3 regions of the Anabaena sp. CS-542/02 genome follow, and region 1 is predicted to be linked to each of the others. Evidence: predicted binding sites of a transcription regulator. Region 1 holds the regulator's gene; each other region holds the start of a gene.
What was found. The regulator NtcA, encoded in region 1, controls nitrogen genes in cyanobacteria. The targets are predictions, from matches to a motif close to TNTGTANNNNNNNNTACANA.
Positions count from the first base shown of each region.

Region 2: PN447_RS08300 (cell division protein SepF) is a predicted target of NtcA. The motif match lies at 2,982-3,001, and genes of this name have one in related genera.
Region 3: glnA (type I glutamate--ammonia ligase) is a predicted target of NtcA. The motif match lies at 1,750-1,769, and genes of this name have one in related genera.

Region 1 is NZ_JAQMTM010000072.1:3,530-9,086, forward strand. It holds gene PN447_RS07240 (pre-16S rRNA-processing nuclease YqgF) at 1-231, opposite strand, end outside; gene PN447_RS07245 (DUF3084 domain-containing protein) at 278-1,663, opposite strand; gene ntcA (global nitrogen regulator NtcA) at 1,853-2,524, opposite strand; gene fabI (enoyl-ACP reductase FabI) at 2,900-3,676, shown strand; gene hisB (imidazoleglycerol-phosphate dehydratase HisB) at 3,821-4,471, shown strand; gene PN447_RS07265 (LuxR C-terminal-related transcriptional regulator) at 4,479-5,144, opposite strand; gene PN447_RS07270 (DUF3386 domain-containing protein) at 5,247-5,557, shown strand, end outside.
Region 2 is NZ_JAQMTM010000076.1:15,746-21,302, forward strand. It holds gene der (ribosome biogenesis GTPase Der) at 1-495, shown strand, start outside; gene PN447_RS08285 (energy-coupling factor transporter transmembrane component T family protein) at 585-1,514, shown strand; gene pipX (transcriptional coactivator PipX) at 1,799-2,077, shown strand; gene PN447_RS08295 (YggS family pyridoxal phosphate-dependent enzyme) at 2,074-2,742, shown strand; gene PN447_RS08300 (cell division protein SepF) at 3,102-3,704, shown strand; gene proC (pyrroline-5-carboxylate reductase) at 3,817-4,629, shown strand; gene PN447_RS08310 (DEAD/DEAH box helicase) at 4,703-5,557, shown strand, end outside.
Region 3 is NZ_JAQMTM010000117.1:3,094-8,650, forward strand. It holds gene PN447_RS12890 (Calvin cycle protein CP12) at 1-86, shown strand, start outside; gene PN447_RS12895 (TlyA family RNA methyltransferase) at 83-898, opposite strand; gene apcB (allophycocyanin subunit beta) at 1,023-1,532, opposite strand; gene glnA (type I glutamate--ammonia ligase) at 1,897-3,312, shown strand; gene PN447_RS12910 (hypothetical protein) at 3,415-3,615, opposite strand; gene PN447_RS12915 (class I SAM-dependent methyltransferase) at 3,834-4,892, shown strand; gene PN447_RS12920 (hypothetical protein) at 4,978-5,256, shown strand; gene PN447_RS12925 (nitrate ABC transporter ATP-binding protein) at 5,263-5,557, opposite strand, start outside.

The DNA.
Region 1 (5,557 bases):
GCGCAATTGCTGTTTCCATTGTTTAGCAGTGGTTTGGTTTCCCATGACCATTAAGGAAACGGGAAACTGTTGACGTAGGGTTTCAATGGTAGCGATGGCCTTTTGTGCAGTTACAACTTGGTGATAGTACAATTGCCTATCTAGTCCCATGACTGCTAGACCACACTTATCTTTACCGGGGTCGAAGCCTAAGATGACTGGTTGTGTGGGTGAAAATTCACTAAAAGTCATAATCAATACGCTGAAATTTCATCAATGGCTTGATTTAATTATTTTTTTAGGTGTTAAAAATTACTTTTCCGTTTAGTATTGCTAAAAGCCTGATTCTTAAAGGACCTGCTGTATAAGTGTCCTCCATAGCGATCGCTTTAATTTCCAAAGGTTGATCATATAGTCTCAATTGTAAGAAAAAGCGTAAATGAGTACCTTCTCTTAACAAACCCTCCACAATTCCAGCATTACGCGCCCGAAATTCCGAAGCGGAAATCAGCAAATCTAGTCTTTGGGACAGCTGATAGGATGTCATCTTTTTGGGGTCAGCAGTAGTGGTGGCTAATACCTCGCCTTCGGAAAACACTAGTTGATTTCGGGCTGCATCCGCAAAAAATTCTATTTGCTTTTCTCCGCGAACGTAATTCCCCGCAGAGAAAATTCGCACAACGTACTCTCGACCATCGCTAATCTGCTGGCTCAGTTGTTCTACCCTCTCTGGGTTAACCTCGATAAGCTGTTTATTTGTAGGATTTTCCCCGGGTTCAGTTAATTGAATGTTGGCATTCTGGTTAGCTGCTTGCAACAGTTGTATTACCAGTTCACGGGCTGCACTAGGTTGGTTAACGCGAACCACTTTCGCAGCCAGGACTTGATTGCGAACTAGTGCGAGTTTGCCCAGACGTAGGTCACGGTATGACTGATAATACTTTTCTAGCCTTGCGACTTCTTGTTCTAAAAAATTCTGTTGTTTTTCTAATTCTTTGAGGAGGGCTTCCCTTGTGGCGATTACTTGCTCTCGTGCGGCAATTTCTTGATTACGTTTTTTGATCAGTGCATCAAGTTGGGTAATTTTGCGATCGCGCCCTTCTATTGCTGTTTTAGCTTCGGCATAAAGTCGTTGTCGTTCTCCCCTCAGTTGTGCAATAGCCCGCTGGAGTGTTTGTCTTTGCTCGTAAACGCTTTGTAGTTCAGTTAAAGCTTGTTGATACTGACTTACTACTTCACCTAGCTGGGTTTGGGTACGTTGAAGTTGAGTTTGTGTTGCTTTTTGTTTAGCGTTAGCTGCTTGTAAGGACTTATTAATTACCTGCAACTGTCGCTCCGCCTTAGTTTGTTCAATTCTAGCTGTGCTTAACTCAACCTCTACCTGGCTTTTCTCCGATTCGGCAATTTTGAGCTGTTCCCGCTTGTTTCTCAGGTCTTTTTGAATATCTTCTAGCTCAAATACCCCTTGCCGTAATCCTTCATCAGCGGCAAATAAGATCCCTAATGTTGAAGCCGAAATTAAGCCGCCAGTAAATATAGTTACTAGTACAGCCGTTTTTTTTGGACGCAGGTTAAATAGTGAGAGGCGTGCTTTGCCAACTCGTGTGCCAATGCGATCGCCCACGGTGGCAATTACGCCCCCCAAAATTAAAATTGCCGCGATCAGGATGTACCCGGTGGTCATCTTCAGCTACCGTTCACGTAGTGTGCCGGATGCATAATGCTTCCAGATACAGCCTACTACTTTCAAGGATGATCTTGTAGGGGAAGACAGATAGGCAATAGCTGAAACTACTGAGAATTTTCGATTTATCCCCAATGGGTGTAATTTTGAAGAACACAACCCTTACCACTCCACCTCCCCCGATTGATTTTAAGTGAACTGCTTACTTAAGGTAACAGGTTTATGCACCGTAATCTTCTTTTTGTGGATAGAAATCATTTGTTTCTCACGCAAGTCCCCTAATAACCTAGTGACCGTTACCCGAGTTGAACCAATTGCCTCAGCGATCGCCTGATGAGATAACTTCAGATCAATCGTAATCCCATCCGCACAAGGAACACCAAAATCACGACAAAGAATTAACAGAAAACTTACCAATCTCGAACCCATATCCCGGTGAGCCAAGGTTTCAATCATCATCTCTGTCTGTAAAATCCGCGAAGATAGGCCTCGCAGCATCAACATTGATAATTCTGGATTTTCCTTAAAGGCTTGCTCCACCTGTTCAATGGGGGCTGACAGTAACTCTACAGGCGTAAATGCGACTGCATGGTAAAATCTATCAGACTTATTTCCCGTCAGTAATGACAACACACCAAAAACACTATTTTCCCGCAGCAGTGCTACCGTTATTTCCTCTCCTGCCTCATATACCCTGGAAAGTTTCACAGCACCCTTCAAAAGAAAATAAACTCGTTCAGCAGGATCGCCGGGAAAAAATATTGTTTTATTGCGTTCAAATGTTTCTACAACTGGAGGAAATGCTCCGGTCGCCATCTGACGAAATACATTTGCTAGGGCTTTATCTTGTGTCACGATCATCTCCCTTCCCCTACCCAATGCCGGAAAAACAAAAACTGATTACCTAAGAATACACCTGAAAAATCAATAAAGCACCGTCAACCTTTCTGTACATTCCTATACTCAAACCCATAACTTCATCGTTATTTGTTCATAATGATACATAATTTTTCATCTTTTTAGCTAGTAGTTGTTATAAGTACTTACACAGTTAAGGTCATCAGGTTTTTCCCCAAAAAATTCACGATATCTTGAGAATATATTCAGGATTATCTAGAGAAAGTTTTCAGAAAACAGTCCCCTAAATGATCATTTGTGCAAATGATGTGCCAAACCAAGAGCAACTCGGCGCAGATTCTAGTATGCTCCTAATGATTGATCTCATTCACAATTTCTATGCTGAATCTGACTGGAAAAAACGCCTTAGTTACAGGGATTGCCAATAACCGTTCCATTGCCTGGGGGATTGCTCAACAACTGCATCAAGCCGGAGCTAACTTGGGTATTACCTACCTACCAGATGAGCGAGGTAAGATGGAGAAAAAGGTGGCGGAATTGGTAGAACCTCTCAACCCCAGCTTATTTGTTCCCTGTAATGTGCAAGATGACGAACAGGTGAAATCTACCTTTGAAGCAGTTCAAGATCAGTGGGGAAGATTGGACATTCTCATCCACTGTCTGGCCTTCGCTAACAGAGAGGATTTGACCGGTGGATTTAGCCAAACCTCACGTTCTGGGTTCAAAACAGCCTTAGAAATCAGCACCTACTCACTAGTGCAGTTAAGCGGTGCGGCTAAACCGCTGATGACCGAAGGGGGTAGTATCATCACCCTCACATATCTGGGTGGTGTCAGGGCAATTCCTAACTACAACGTCATGGGAGTAGCTAAGGCCGGATTAGAAGCTAGTGTACGTTATTTGGCGGCTGAACTCGGACCACACAATATTCGGGTGAATGCCATTTCCGCCGGGCCGATACGCACATTAGCATCTTCAGCAGTAGGCGGAATTTTAGATATGATTCACCATGTAGAAGAAGTAGCTCCCCTGCGACGCACTGTTACTCAGCAAGAAGTGGGCAATACTGCTGCTTTCTTGTCTAGCGATTTAGCCAGTGGCATTACAGGACAAGTTTTGTATGTAGATGCAGGATATGAAATCATGGGAATGTAATAATTAATCATTGTTAAGGTTAACGGTTGACGGTTGACGGTTGGCGGTTAACCGACAAAATACAGTTACCAAGCATCACTCATCAGTCATGCGCCCTCCATAGGGTCTGTGATTTCCCCATTCCCCATTCCCGATTCTCCACCTATGCAAACAAGCGATACCTTCGGCAAGGACTCACTCCAAGGCCAAATTAATTCGACTCACACTGCTCGCATAGCCTCGATTCATCGCACCACTGGCGAAACTGATATAAAAGTTACTATTAACTTGGATGGTACAGGCATCTGCACAGCAGCAACTGGGATTCCATTTTTAGATCATATGTTGCATCAAATTTCCTCCCATGGGCTGATTGACTTAAATGTACAAGCCCGGGGAGACTGGGAAATTGATGATCACCACACGAATGAAGATGTGGGTATCACTTTAGGGCAAGCTTTCAGTCAAGCCCTAGGTAACAGGAAAGGTATTACTCGTTTTGGTAATTTTCTGGCACCATTGGATGAAGCTTTAGTGCAAGTGGTGCTGGACTTTTCTGGCAGACCTCATCTGAGTTATGGCTTGGAAATTCCCACCCAGCGAGTGGGAACCTATGACACTCAGCTAGTACGGGAATTCTTTGTAGCATTGGTTAACCATAGCCAAATGACATTACACATTCGTCAACTGGATGGCATTAACTCCCATCATATTATTGAGGCAACATTTAAAGCTTTTGCCAGAGCAACCCGAATGGCGGTGGAAATTGACCCCCGTCGGGCTGGTAACATTCCCAGTTCTAAGGGTATTCTGTAGGAGTTAACTAGCAGATAAAATGTAGTTTTGCGACCATTTCTGTACGAGTTGAAACACCAAGCTTACGAAACATCCGTTTTAAAGCTTGCTTGACAGAATTCTGTGTGATCCAGAGTTGTCCACCAATTTCGGCATTGGTTAACCCCTGTGCTACCAACTCAGCAATTTCTAGCTCACGCGCGGTTAAGGGACTGACTAACAGTGAATTGGATATTTTTGCTTCTTTGGCTCTGAGAGTGGCAAGTTTTGCTGATAAATGAATGCACAAAGCGCTTAAGTCAGCTAAGTCATCGCCATTAAAGGGATCAGTCCCTTGATCGCGAGCTAAGTTTAATGTCCCCACTAGACGACCATCGCAAACAATTGGCCCAGTCATCACGTGTTCATGGTCATGACGGGGACAAAAATGTTTCCAATCTCCTGGTGATAGTATTAATTGTTCATGGGCGGGAGCGTGTCGTTCCACTACATAACGACCAACTGGATTGTTTTCCATACATACGGCGGGAATAGCCTGAACATTAACCGCATTTGGCTGTTCATTGATGAGATAGATCCCGCAATGTTGGACGCCAAAATACTCACCAATTTTATCCATGAGCGCCACTCGTAGTTCCTGCTCGTTGCTGACATTTGCGATCGCTTGAAATATAAGGGAAAGAGAATTAGGCATAAGTGTACCCACTTGGGGACTATGCAAAGCTTCATATTTACTTCTATGCTAATACCAGCCAAGATAAAACGCTAATATAGCTAGTCACTCTGGGAGAAGTAGATGACAATTACAAAACTTTCCGCTCAGGAACTTTTCCGGGCTGCTTATGAAAATCGCTACACTTGGGACAAGAGTTTTCCCGGTTATAGCGCAGATATTACTTATAAATATGATGACCAACTATTTACAGGTCAAGTTGTCATCGATGCTAACCTCAAGGCGGAAGTGTTGGGGGTAGAAGATGAGCAAGCAAAGAAAGCCATTCACGGACAGGCGTGGGAAATTGCCATTCACCGCGTCCGTCGCAGCTTTGAGGACACTCACTGTGAGAATAAATTCAGCTATGGAGAAACTGACGAGACTGGTGCAAC
Region 2 (5,557 bases), on a different contig from region 1:
ATAATTGTCGTGAACAAATGGGATGCCATCGAAAAAGATTCATACACCATTTACGACTACGAAAAGAGTCTGGAAGCCCGGTTACATTTTACAGAATGGGCAGAAACCATTTTTGTTAGTGCTTCCACAGGACAACGGGTAAATAAGATTTTAGACTTGGTGAATGAAGCTGCTGAGTCACACAAACGCCGTGTAACTACCTCTGTAATTAACGAAGTCCTCACAGATGCTGTAAGTTGGCATTCACCCCCAGCTACACGTGGCGGTCGTCAAGGTAAAATCTATTATGGTACTCAAGTGGCGGTGCAACCACCAACTATCGCCCTATTCGTCAACGAAGCTAAACGCTTTAATGACAATTACCGCCGCTACATTGAACGGCAATTCCGCCAACAATTAGGATTTAAAGGTACACCTATCCGGTTAATTTGGCGCAGTAAAAAAGTCCGAGAGATGGAACTAGGTAGCGTCAACAGAGCAACTCGTGTCAAATAAGTTCAACATCTTCTCAGGGTTATATTTCGCCTATGTCAGGCCAAAATAGTCAATATCAAGCCTGACTCTCTACTACTTAACACTGATAAATGGACTTATTGCGATCGCTACCCCTTGGACTGTACCTAGAACAGCCGCAAACTTGGCTACACAAACTCGATGCACGGGTGAAAATTGCTTGGTTGATGAGTTTTCTCACTAGCTACACCTTTGCTAATAACGAGTGGCGAATACTACTAGTTGCACTGTTAATTATTTTGACTGTAATGGCCAGAATACCCCAGCGAGTCTGGAAACAGCAAATGGTATGGCTGTTAACATTGTCTGTGTTTGTATTTGCGATTATTAGTATTAGTCCCGATGGCCTGGGTGTAAGCCATCAGCCGCGTTTACCCGCTAGCGAACAGATATTAATTCGGCCGGCAAATACCAGTAATAACGCCGAGATTGTTTCAGTACCAACACAGGAAAACAAAAAGTACAGCTACATTCTATTTCATCAATGGCCGGTTAAGGTAACTCGTCGCTCAATTGATTTGGCTATTAGAGTCAGTACGATTATATTTACTGTGATTTATAGCAGTAACCTGTATCTGCTGACAACCGCACCCGAAGAAATCACCACTGCTATAGAAAGTTTGATGCAGCCCTTGGGAAGGTTGAAAGTGCCGGTAACTGAAATTACTCTCACCTTAACTTTGTCCTTGCGATTTATTCCCCTAGTTCTCGAAGAGGTGCAAAATTTAATTCGCTCTGTCATGACTAGGGCAATTAATTGGAAAAAACTGGGCTGGAAAAGGGCAGCTCAGGTCTGGATGATAGTAGCACAGAGACTGTTAAAAAATCTCCTGCTACGAGCCGAACAAATGGCTAACGCTATGATGGTGCGGGGGTTCACCAGTCCTAGTGAGCATCAAGTCAAATGGCATGAATTACGTCTGAGGGCTAGAGATTGGCTGGCGATCGCCATGCTTACCCTATTTTGGGTTGCTAGGCTAGTTATAGGAAATATGGCTTAGTTGCTGATCCTCTGAGCTATTTTGTGCCACAGGCGAATAATTATGGCAATATGGAAAGAGACTAAAGTAATTACCTTAGTGGTTTGTTGTGCATTTCTACTTTCCTGTTACCAACCTCATCTGCCAATTACACACAGGACGCAGGTTTTGATAACTGCCATTCAAAGGCCAGAATCACTAATTTTCTTATAAGCTCACTAAAGATGCTGGCAAAAGGGGTGTATTATCTTGTGAACATTTGTACTGAACTACGAAGAGATATATACTCCCAACTTGACTGTTAAATGAATCCAGAAAACTTAGAAACCTACATCAATCATCCAACTTGGGGTTTGCTTTATCGGATCTGTATGGTCGATGACAACCAGGATCTATTCACTACACTTTATGCCCAACGTTTATTTTTTGTGGTGTCCAACGATATTAAAGGTCTCAAATTTCAGTCCATAGGACGTACTGAAGCCCGAATGTTGTTGGAAAATCGCTTGCGTACTCTGCGTCGCAGTGGTCCATCCCAGGAGTACGATCAACTTCAGAGTGTTTTCCAGCGCACATTCCAATGACCAGTTCCATGAGCGAACGTATTACTAACATTTGTGGTTCACTACCTGCTTCAGTACGATTGGTGGCTGTGAGTAAGACATTTCCCCCTGAAGCAATTCGCGCTGCTTATCATGCCGGAATTCGTAATTTTGCCGAGAACCGCATCCAAGAAGCAGCCAGTAAACAAGCCCAGTTACAAGACTTATCGGATATTACATGGCACTTTATTGGCAGTTTGCAAAGCAATAAAGCTAAAAAAGCCATGGAATTATTTGACTGGATTCACTCAGTGGATAGTTTAAAACTGGCAGAGCGTTTAAATCAATTGGCAGCACAGTTAGGAGTCAGTCCTCAGGTTTGCCTACAAGTGAAAATCCTCCCTGACCCTAATAAGTCAGGTTGGAGCGTTCCCCAACTACTAGCCGACTTACCGGCTCTGAACAAATGTGAGGATTTACCAATTCAGGGTTTAATGACAATTCCCCCTTTAGGATTGAATGAAGCGGAAACAATGAATGTATTTAACAGTACATATAAATTAGCTAAAGAAATCGAGCAGCAAAACTGGTCGCACCTAAAAATGCGGGAAGTTTCCATGGGTATGTCGGGGGACTACCAACTGGCAGTACAGGCTGGGGCAACTATGGTAAGATTAGGTACTATCTTATTTGGTGAGAGAAGTTAGGGTATGAACCATTAATTTTTTGCTTCTGGTATTAATATTACTAGGGATAAAATACACAGATATGTTCATCCCTGGTTATGTATGAGCATACAAAAAATAAATTTCAGTCAAGATGAGTAGCAAAAAAATCCGGGAAAGAAAATTTTTACCCGGAACAATAATTACGCTGTAATCTTGACGCGTTATTTTGTGTAAGTTAATCTACAGGCGTTCCCTCAAATTTCAATTGACCAACCCTATTTGTAATAAAAGCTATAAACGGCAAGAAAATTATTCAATCTTAGCTGTGTACTGAGCTAATATGGCTACATTAATTACTGGCCAAATCAATAAGGGTAACTTTTATCAGGAGCATAAAAATGAATAACATTTTTACTAAACTTCGAGACTTTGTAGGTCTCAATGAGCAGGTGGAATACGAATATTACGAAGAGGAACCGGAAACAGATCCTGGTAGCTACCAGAACCTGTATCAAGAGGAAAATCCCCAAGCACCACCAGCACCGGCTAGTGCTCAAAATCGACGCTGGCAGGAACCCATGACTACAATGGGTAATGATATAGCCTCAGGATCGAAGCCTACCATGGGGAATGTGATTAACATGCCAGGATCAATTAACGGAATTTCAGAAGTGTTAGTACTTGAGCCTCGAACATTTGAAGAAATGCCAGAAGCTATTAAAGCACTCAGAGAGCGTAAGTCAGTTGTTTTAAACTTGACGATCATGGATCCTGATCAAGCACAACGAGCTGTAGATTTCGTAGCTGGGGGAACCTACGCCCTGGACGGACATCAAGAGCGCATTGGAGAAAGTATCTTTTTGTTTACCCCCAGTTGTGTGCAAGTTAGTACCCCGGGGACAGTTCTGCATGAAGTACCACAAGCGCCCCCTCGTCCTTCACGTCCCTCAAATACTTCCAGTCAAAGCTGGGGTACAGACCTTAACAGAATGGTGCAATGAAGTTCCATTAGTTCAACTAAAATTTTTGATGATTGTAGGAGCAGGTTCAACCAAGATGGTATTATGCCATCAATGAAGGGTTTAAATCTGCTCTGATTGACTATATAACTTAATGACTATTAAATTGGGCTTAATTGGTGGCGGAGTAATGGGAGAAGCGCTATTATCCCGCTTGATTGACCGGGGAATCTATCAACCATCGGAAGTGATAGTCAGTGAACCCCAACCGACACGCCAAAATTATTTACGGCAAACATATAATGTAAATGTAACTACAGATAATGCTCTTGTTTTAACGGAAGCTAGCGAAGTAGTATTATTAGCGGTAAAGCCCCAGGTGTTCAGTGCGATCGCTCAAGAATTAGCAGATGTCCTGACTACAAAAATCTCGGCCCTGGTAATTTCGATTTTGGCAGGAGTGTCTTTAAGCCAACTAGAATCAGCATTCCCTGAACTACCAGTAATTAGAGCCATGCCCAACACCCCCGCCACAGTGGGGGAGGGAATTACAGCTTTGTGTTTAGGAGCATATACCAATGGCAAGCATCACAAACAAGCACAGCAAGTTTTTTCGGCAGTGGGGCAAGTGGTAGATGTATCAGAAATGCTCATGGATGCAGTCACAGGACTGTCTGGTAGCGGTCCGGCTTACGTAGCTTTAATGGTGGAATCATTGGCTGATGGAGGAGTAGCCGCAGGTTTACCCAGGGGTCTGGCTAATCAGCTGGCTGTGCAGACTGTATTGGGCACAGCAAAACTCCTCCAAGAACACAAAATCCACCCCGGAGAACTCAAAGACCGGGTAACCAGTCCCGGTGGAACCACTATTGCTGGTATTGCCCAACTGGAAAGGGCAGGATTTCGCTCGGCTTTAATTGAAGCAGTCAAAGCGTCGGCACTGCGATCGCAAGAGTTGGGGAAGTGAGGAAAAATCGCCTCATGACCAAGGGCAAATACCCGTTAATATAGTAAAAAAGTCCGGTTGCAAATTTGATTGAGTGAATTATCCCGCACCATCTCCAGAACTAGACTTAGGGTTAATATTTCCCTTTGCACTGGATCAGTTCCAAAAAGATGCGATCGCGTCCCTAAATTCTGGACGCTCCGTAGTCGTATGTGCCCCTACAGGTTCGGGCAAAACCTTAGTTGGGGAATATGCCATCTATAGAGCCTTATCCCGGGGTAAGCGTGTATTTTACACAACGCCCCTCAAAGCTCTGTCCAATCAAAAATTACGTGATTTTCGCGAGGAATTTGGCTATGAGTTGGTGGGCTTGTTAACTGGAGATAATTCCATTAACAGGGATGCACCAATTCTGGTCATGACCACAGAAATCTTCCGCAATATGCTCTATGGCACACCCATAGGGCAAGTGGGCATTTCCCTAGTAGACGTTGAGGCCGTAGTGCTAGATGAGTGTCACTACATGAATGACCGCCAACGGGGGACAGTTTGGGAAGAATCCATCATCTACTGTCCTCGCGAAATTCAGCTAGTAGCCCTCTCCGCAACTGTTGCCAACAGCGATCAACTCACTGACTGGTTAAATCGCGTTCACGGTCCGACAGACCTAATTTATTCCGATTTTCGTCCCGTTCCCCTAGAATTTTACTATTGCAATCCCAAGGGGCTGTTTCCTCTACTCAATGAAAGCAAAACTAAAATTAACCCCCGTCTGGCCAATAGAGGCAAAAGAAAACAACAAGACAGGGGCAGAACTGGCAGACCAGAAGCCCCAGGGATAGCTTACACCCTCAGTCAGCTACAGCAGAGGGATATGCTCCCGGCGATTTACTTTATATTCAGTCGTCGCGGATGTGATCAGGCTGTGGCAGAAGTTGGTGATTTATGG
Region 3 (5,557 bases), on a different contig from region 1:
AAGCTCAACGACACCGCAAAACTGCTCTAGAAACCTACTGTGAAAAACATCCAGACGCCCTAGAGTGTCTCATCTACGACGTTTAAACTCCTCGAAAATCCCCCATAGCTGATTTTGTCATTTGCTGAATTATATCTAAATCAGGCGGTGGTGTTTCCCCATCCATTCCCAACCAGAGAAGATACTCAATATTACCAGCTGGGCCAGTAATGGGGGACCAAGTTAAACCCTTATACTTCCATCCCAATTGACAACCCACCTGCAACACCTGGAAAATAGCATCAGCTTGGTCATCGGGGTTCCGGACAACACCCTTTTTACCTACACGGGATTTTCCCACCTCAAACTGTGGTTTAACTAGTAATATTGCATCCCTGGGACATTGGGTTAATTTCCACAAAGCAGCTAAAACCTTGGTTAGGGAGATAAACGATACATCCACCACCGCCAGATCAGGTATTTGCTCATCAGTATATAACTCTGCGGGTGTGAGATGACGTAAATTAGTACGTTCTTTTAATATCACCCGTGGGTCATTTCTTAAACCCCAGTCAACTTGACCATAACCCACATCTACACCGTAAACTTTTTTCGCCCCAGCTTGGAGTAAACAATCAGTAAAACCACCGGTAGAAATACCCCCATCTAAACAGATGCGACCCTCCACGGGGATTGTAAATAATTCTAAAGCCTTAGCCAGTTTTTCCCCACCGCGAGACACAAAACGCGATCGCTCTTTTACCTTAATTTCCGCAGTAGTATCAACCTCCGTCCCTGGTTTATCCACCACCTGCTGATTAACCGTTACTTCCCCTGCTTGAATTAAGCGCTGTGCTAAAGCGCGGGAACTACATAAATTTAACTCTACTAATAGCGTATCAAGTCGCTGCTTCACCAATTAAATTAACTCTCCTAAATCATTGTAAATTTGGGTTCTCATGTCACATTAAAAACAATAAACGCACCTTGTCAAAAAAGCCAAAGTGCGGTACTTATATTATCCCTGATTCAAAAATTAATTTCTAAACATCCTGCTCGCTCAACTCACGAGTCATATAATCAAAAGGTTCATCAACAAAGCTAGTATCAGTAATACCAGCAGCTGCAACTTGTTCCTTAACCAAACCCTTGAGAATCTGGATACCAAAAACCGTAGGGCTAATAGGTACACCCAAAGAATTATAAGTTTCCCGCAGTCCTTGGAGTACCCGCTCATCTAAAACATTCATGTTACCTGCAACCAGGGCATAAGTAGCATAGCGCAGATAATAATCCATATCCCGCAGACAAGCCGCATAACGACGGGTTGTATAAGCATTTCCGCCGGGACGGATCAACTCTGGTTGTTCTTCAAACAACTTAGAACCAGCTTGTTTAACCAACGCCGCCGCATTAGAGTTGATCGCAGCAGCAGCTTGTACCCGTGCCGTACCACTTTCAAAGTAAGATTTTAAACTGTCGATCGCATTCCGGTCAAAATACCTTCCAGCAACGTCATAATTCTTAATCAAGGTTGTTACTGCATCGCGCATTCTTTCTTCTCCCAATAAATGCTATCTTTTGATATTAATTTGGTTGCAGTCATGCACCGGTAAATTTTTGTGCCATTCTAATTAAAATAAAATGCCGCACAAAAACAGATTACCCGCTAATTAAGGATTCTATGCCAAAGTTGACCCCTGATGAGATGAAGTTTAAGTTTTGTACAGATGTTCCGGAAAAGGTTAATATAACCTGTAATCCAGATAAGCTGTAACAAAAAATACAAAATTCTTTAATGTCCAGGATTTATGATATTCCAAGTGTGTCATCAACAACTTAATTCAGATCATCTGGGTGAGGATGCTTTGGAAGATTCTAGTTTTACTTTAGAAAATTGGTAGAGAAGGAGTAAAAATGACAACCCCAAAAGAAGTCTTGAAGATGATTCAAGACCAAAAAATTCAGATGATTGATCTGAAATTCATCGATACACTAGGTACTTGGCAACATTTAACTATGTACCATGACCAAATCGATGAAAGTTCCTTCTCAGATGGCGTACCCTTTGACGGTTCCAGCATTCGGGGTTGGAAAAGCATCAACGAATCAGACATGATGATGGTACTCGACTCCAACACAGCTTGGATCGACCCCTTCATGACAGAGCCAACATTAAGTATAGTTTGTAGTATTAAAGAACCGCGGACAGGGGAATGGTACAACCGTTGTCCCCGTGTGATTGCTCAAAAGGCGATCGACTACTTAGTTTCTACCGGGCTTGGTGATACAGCATTCTTTGGGCCTGAAGCAGAATTCTTTATCTTTGATGATGTCCGTTTTGACCAAAACGCCCATGAAGGCTACTACCATGTAGACTCAGTAGAAGGTGCTTGGAATACTGGGAGAAAAGAAAGCCCCAACTTGGGTTACAAAACACGCTTCAAAGAAGGTTACTTCCCAGTATCACCCGCGGATAGCTTCCAAGACATCCGTACCGAAATGCTACTGACCATGAGAGATTGTGGCGTACCCATTGAGAAACAACACCACGAAGTCGCCACCGGTGGTCAGTGTGAACTAGGTTTCCGCTTTGGTACACTAATACAAGCAGCTGACTGGTTGATGACTTATAAATACGTCATCAAAAACGTTGCCAAGAAATACGGCAAAACCATAACCTTCATGCCCAAGCCAATTTTTGGCGATAATGGTTCTGGTATGCACTGTCACCAATCCATTTGGAAAGATGGCAAACCTCTATTTGCTGGTGACAAGTATGCTGGTTTGAGTGAAATGGGACTGTACTACATTGGTGGTATCCTCAAGCACGCACCCGCACTTTTAGCCATCACCAACCCCACAACTAATTCTTACAAGCGCCTAGTACCTGGTTATGAAGCACCAGTTAACCTAGCTTACTCTCAAGGTAACCGTTCTGCCTCCGTACGGATTCCCTTAGCTGGCGACAACCCCAAAGCCAAGCGCTTAGAATTCCGTTGTCCTGATGCTACTTCTAACCCCTACCTAGCATTTGCAGCCATGCTCTGCGCCGGTATAGATGGTATCAAAAACAAAATTCATCCCGGTGAACCCTTAGATAAAAACATCTATGAACTCTCTCCAGAAGAACTGGCGAAAGTTCCTTCAACTCCGGGTTCCCTAGAATTAGCATTGGAAGCATTAGAAAATGATCATGCTTTCTTGACAGAAACAGGCGTTTTCTCAGAAGACTTCATCCAAAACTGGATTGACTACAAACTTGCTAACGACGTTAAGCAGATGCAGTTACGTCCTCACCCCTATGAGTTTTACCTCTATTACGACTGCTAATTCAGTTGAGCAGTGAATATTTAGCCACCCTGCTGGGGTGGCTTTTTTTTTACTAATCACAGTCAAAAATCTGGTAGACAGGAACCTTAATCATCTTCACAACTAGCTCATAGCAACATGGCTACTTTCGTAAATCAAGCGAATGGTGGGGTCAATTTTCCCTTGAATGGGACTCCAGTACTCCGATAATTCTTCAGGAAGACCCAGTTCTTGTGCCGCACGCATTAGCATCGACTGCTGACGGTTTTTCACCTGCTGATATTGACGCATGGCCAACATCCGACTTCTATCTTGAATAGACATAACACAGTCCCCCTTATGGTTCTCGTGATCAATGGTCATTTACTACTCCACTATATTAGCAATAATTCTGTAACTTTGGTTACAGAATTGGATTTTATTTACAAAAATTTACATTTTGTCCAGTTAGCCATGATCTCACACAGAGAGTTTTGTTCGTTACAATTTTTTACATATAATTGAGAAAAGTAATAAATCCCCTTCAATACCCGAGTATTTTCATGTCTGAGACTTTAACTAAGCTGAGTTATCAAGCCTTTCAACAAGGTAAAACTTATTTTGGTGTAATTCACAAAACTTTAAGTTCAAGGCTGATGAATCTGATTCATCCCACTCTAGGACAAAGGGGGAAACCCATGACTGAGGAGGTTTTATTCAAACTACAGCAAAGAATAAATCAGTTACTAGAAACAGATTGGCAAGATACAGAAAAAGGAGTATATCCCGAAAGCCTGCTATTTGATCACCCATGGTCGGATTTTTTCCGTTACTATCCCATGGTATGCCTAGAGCTACCGCAAATCTGGGAGCGGTCTGCACAAAAGAAACATCAAGAATTTTCCCCAGAAATAGAAACAGATGGTTACCCCAGCTACTATGTGCAGAACTTCCATAACCAAACCAACGGCTATTTAAGCGACAATTCCGCCAACCTATATGATTTACAGGTAGAAATCCTGTTTAGTGGCACAGCTGACCCCATGCGACGGCGGATACTGTCCCCTTTAAAGCAGGGGTTAAAAGCCTTTAATTCCCTACCAGCAAAACAAATACGTGTTTTAGACGTAGCTTGTGGGACTGGAAGAACATTAAGGATGCTCCGGGGGTCTCTACCTCAAGCATCCTTGTATGGTGTGGACTTATCACCAGCATATTTACGCAAAGCCAATCAACAACTCTCGGAAATTCCTGGAGAGTTACCCCAACTCTTACAAGCTAACGCTGAAGAGTTACCCTACTTAAACAACTACTTCCATGGGGTAACTTCCGTCTTCCTCTTCCATGAGTTACCAGCAAAAGTGCGTCAAACAGTCATTGAACAATGTTTCCGAGTCACAAAACCGGGGGGAGTGTTTGTCATTTGTGATTCTATTCAAATCAGTGACTCACCTGAATTTGCCGTAAATCTGGAATCTTTCCCCCTACTGTTCCATGAACCTTACTATCGGGATTATACACATGATGACCTAGTAGGACGTTTAGAGCAAGCTGGTTTTGAGAATATTTCCACCCAGGTGCACTTTATGAGCAAGTATTTTATTGCTCATAAACCCGCTTAAAAACAACGTGATATATTTAACCAATAAATCAGGGTGAGTATTTGCCCTCACCCTAAAAATACAGTTGCACACAGGGGAGAGAAAAATGAGGGTTTGGCTGGCTTGTTTTTTATTGTTATTTGCGGTAGCAGAACTGTTTGACTGGTTAAAAAAATTCAACCTTCCCTTACCCATTTATATTTTAGGTGGCGTATTGTTAGCAGTTGCTTCTAACTATGACAAAATTATTGGCTCCTACTTCAGTGATAGCAATATGGAAGCGTCATCGCAACAACCGCAGTTAAATTCCCCTAGTCCATCCCTTGATCCAGTTTCCTTCCCTAGTCCTGGTGAACAGGTGCAACAATCAGAAACACAACTTTGAACAAAATTAACCCACATCATCGTGAGCAAATCTGTTAAAGAGAAAATCTAGGGCATAGTTACGCAGTTTATAGTATTCGGGGTCTTCCATAATCCGGGTGCGAGCCTCCTGCAGGGGAACTTCGCCAGCGCGTACCTGGGAAAATGGAATTTCCAGGACTTCACCGATTTTGGCATTGGGTCCGTTGGTCATCATCACTAATTTATCTGCTAAAAATAACGCCTCATCAATATCGTGGGTAATCATCAATACTGTACAGCGATTTTCACCCCAAATCTTCAGCAGTTCTTCTTGTAATTCT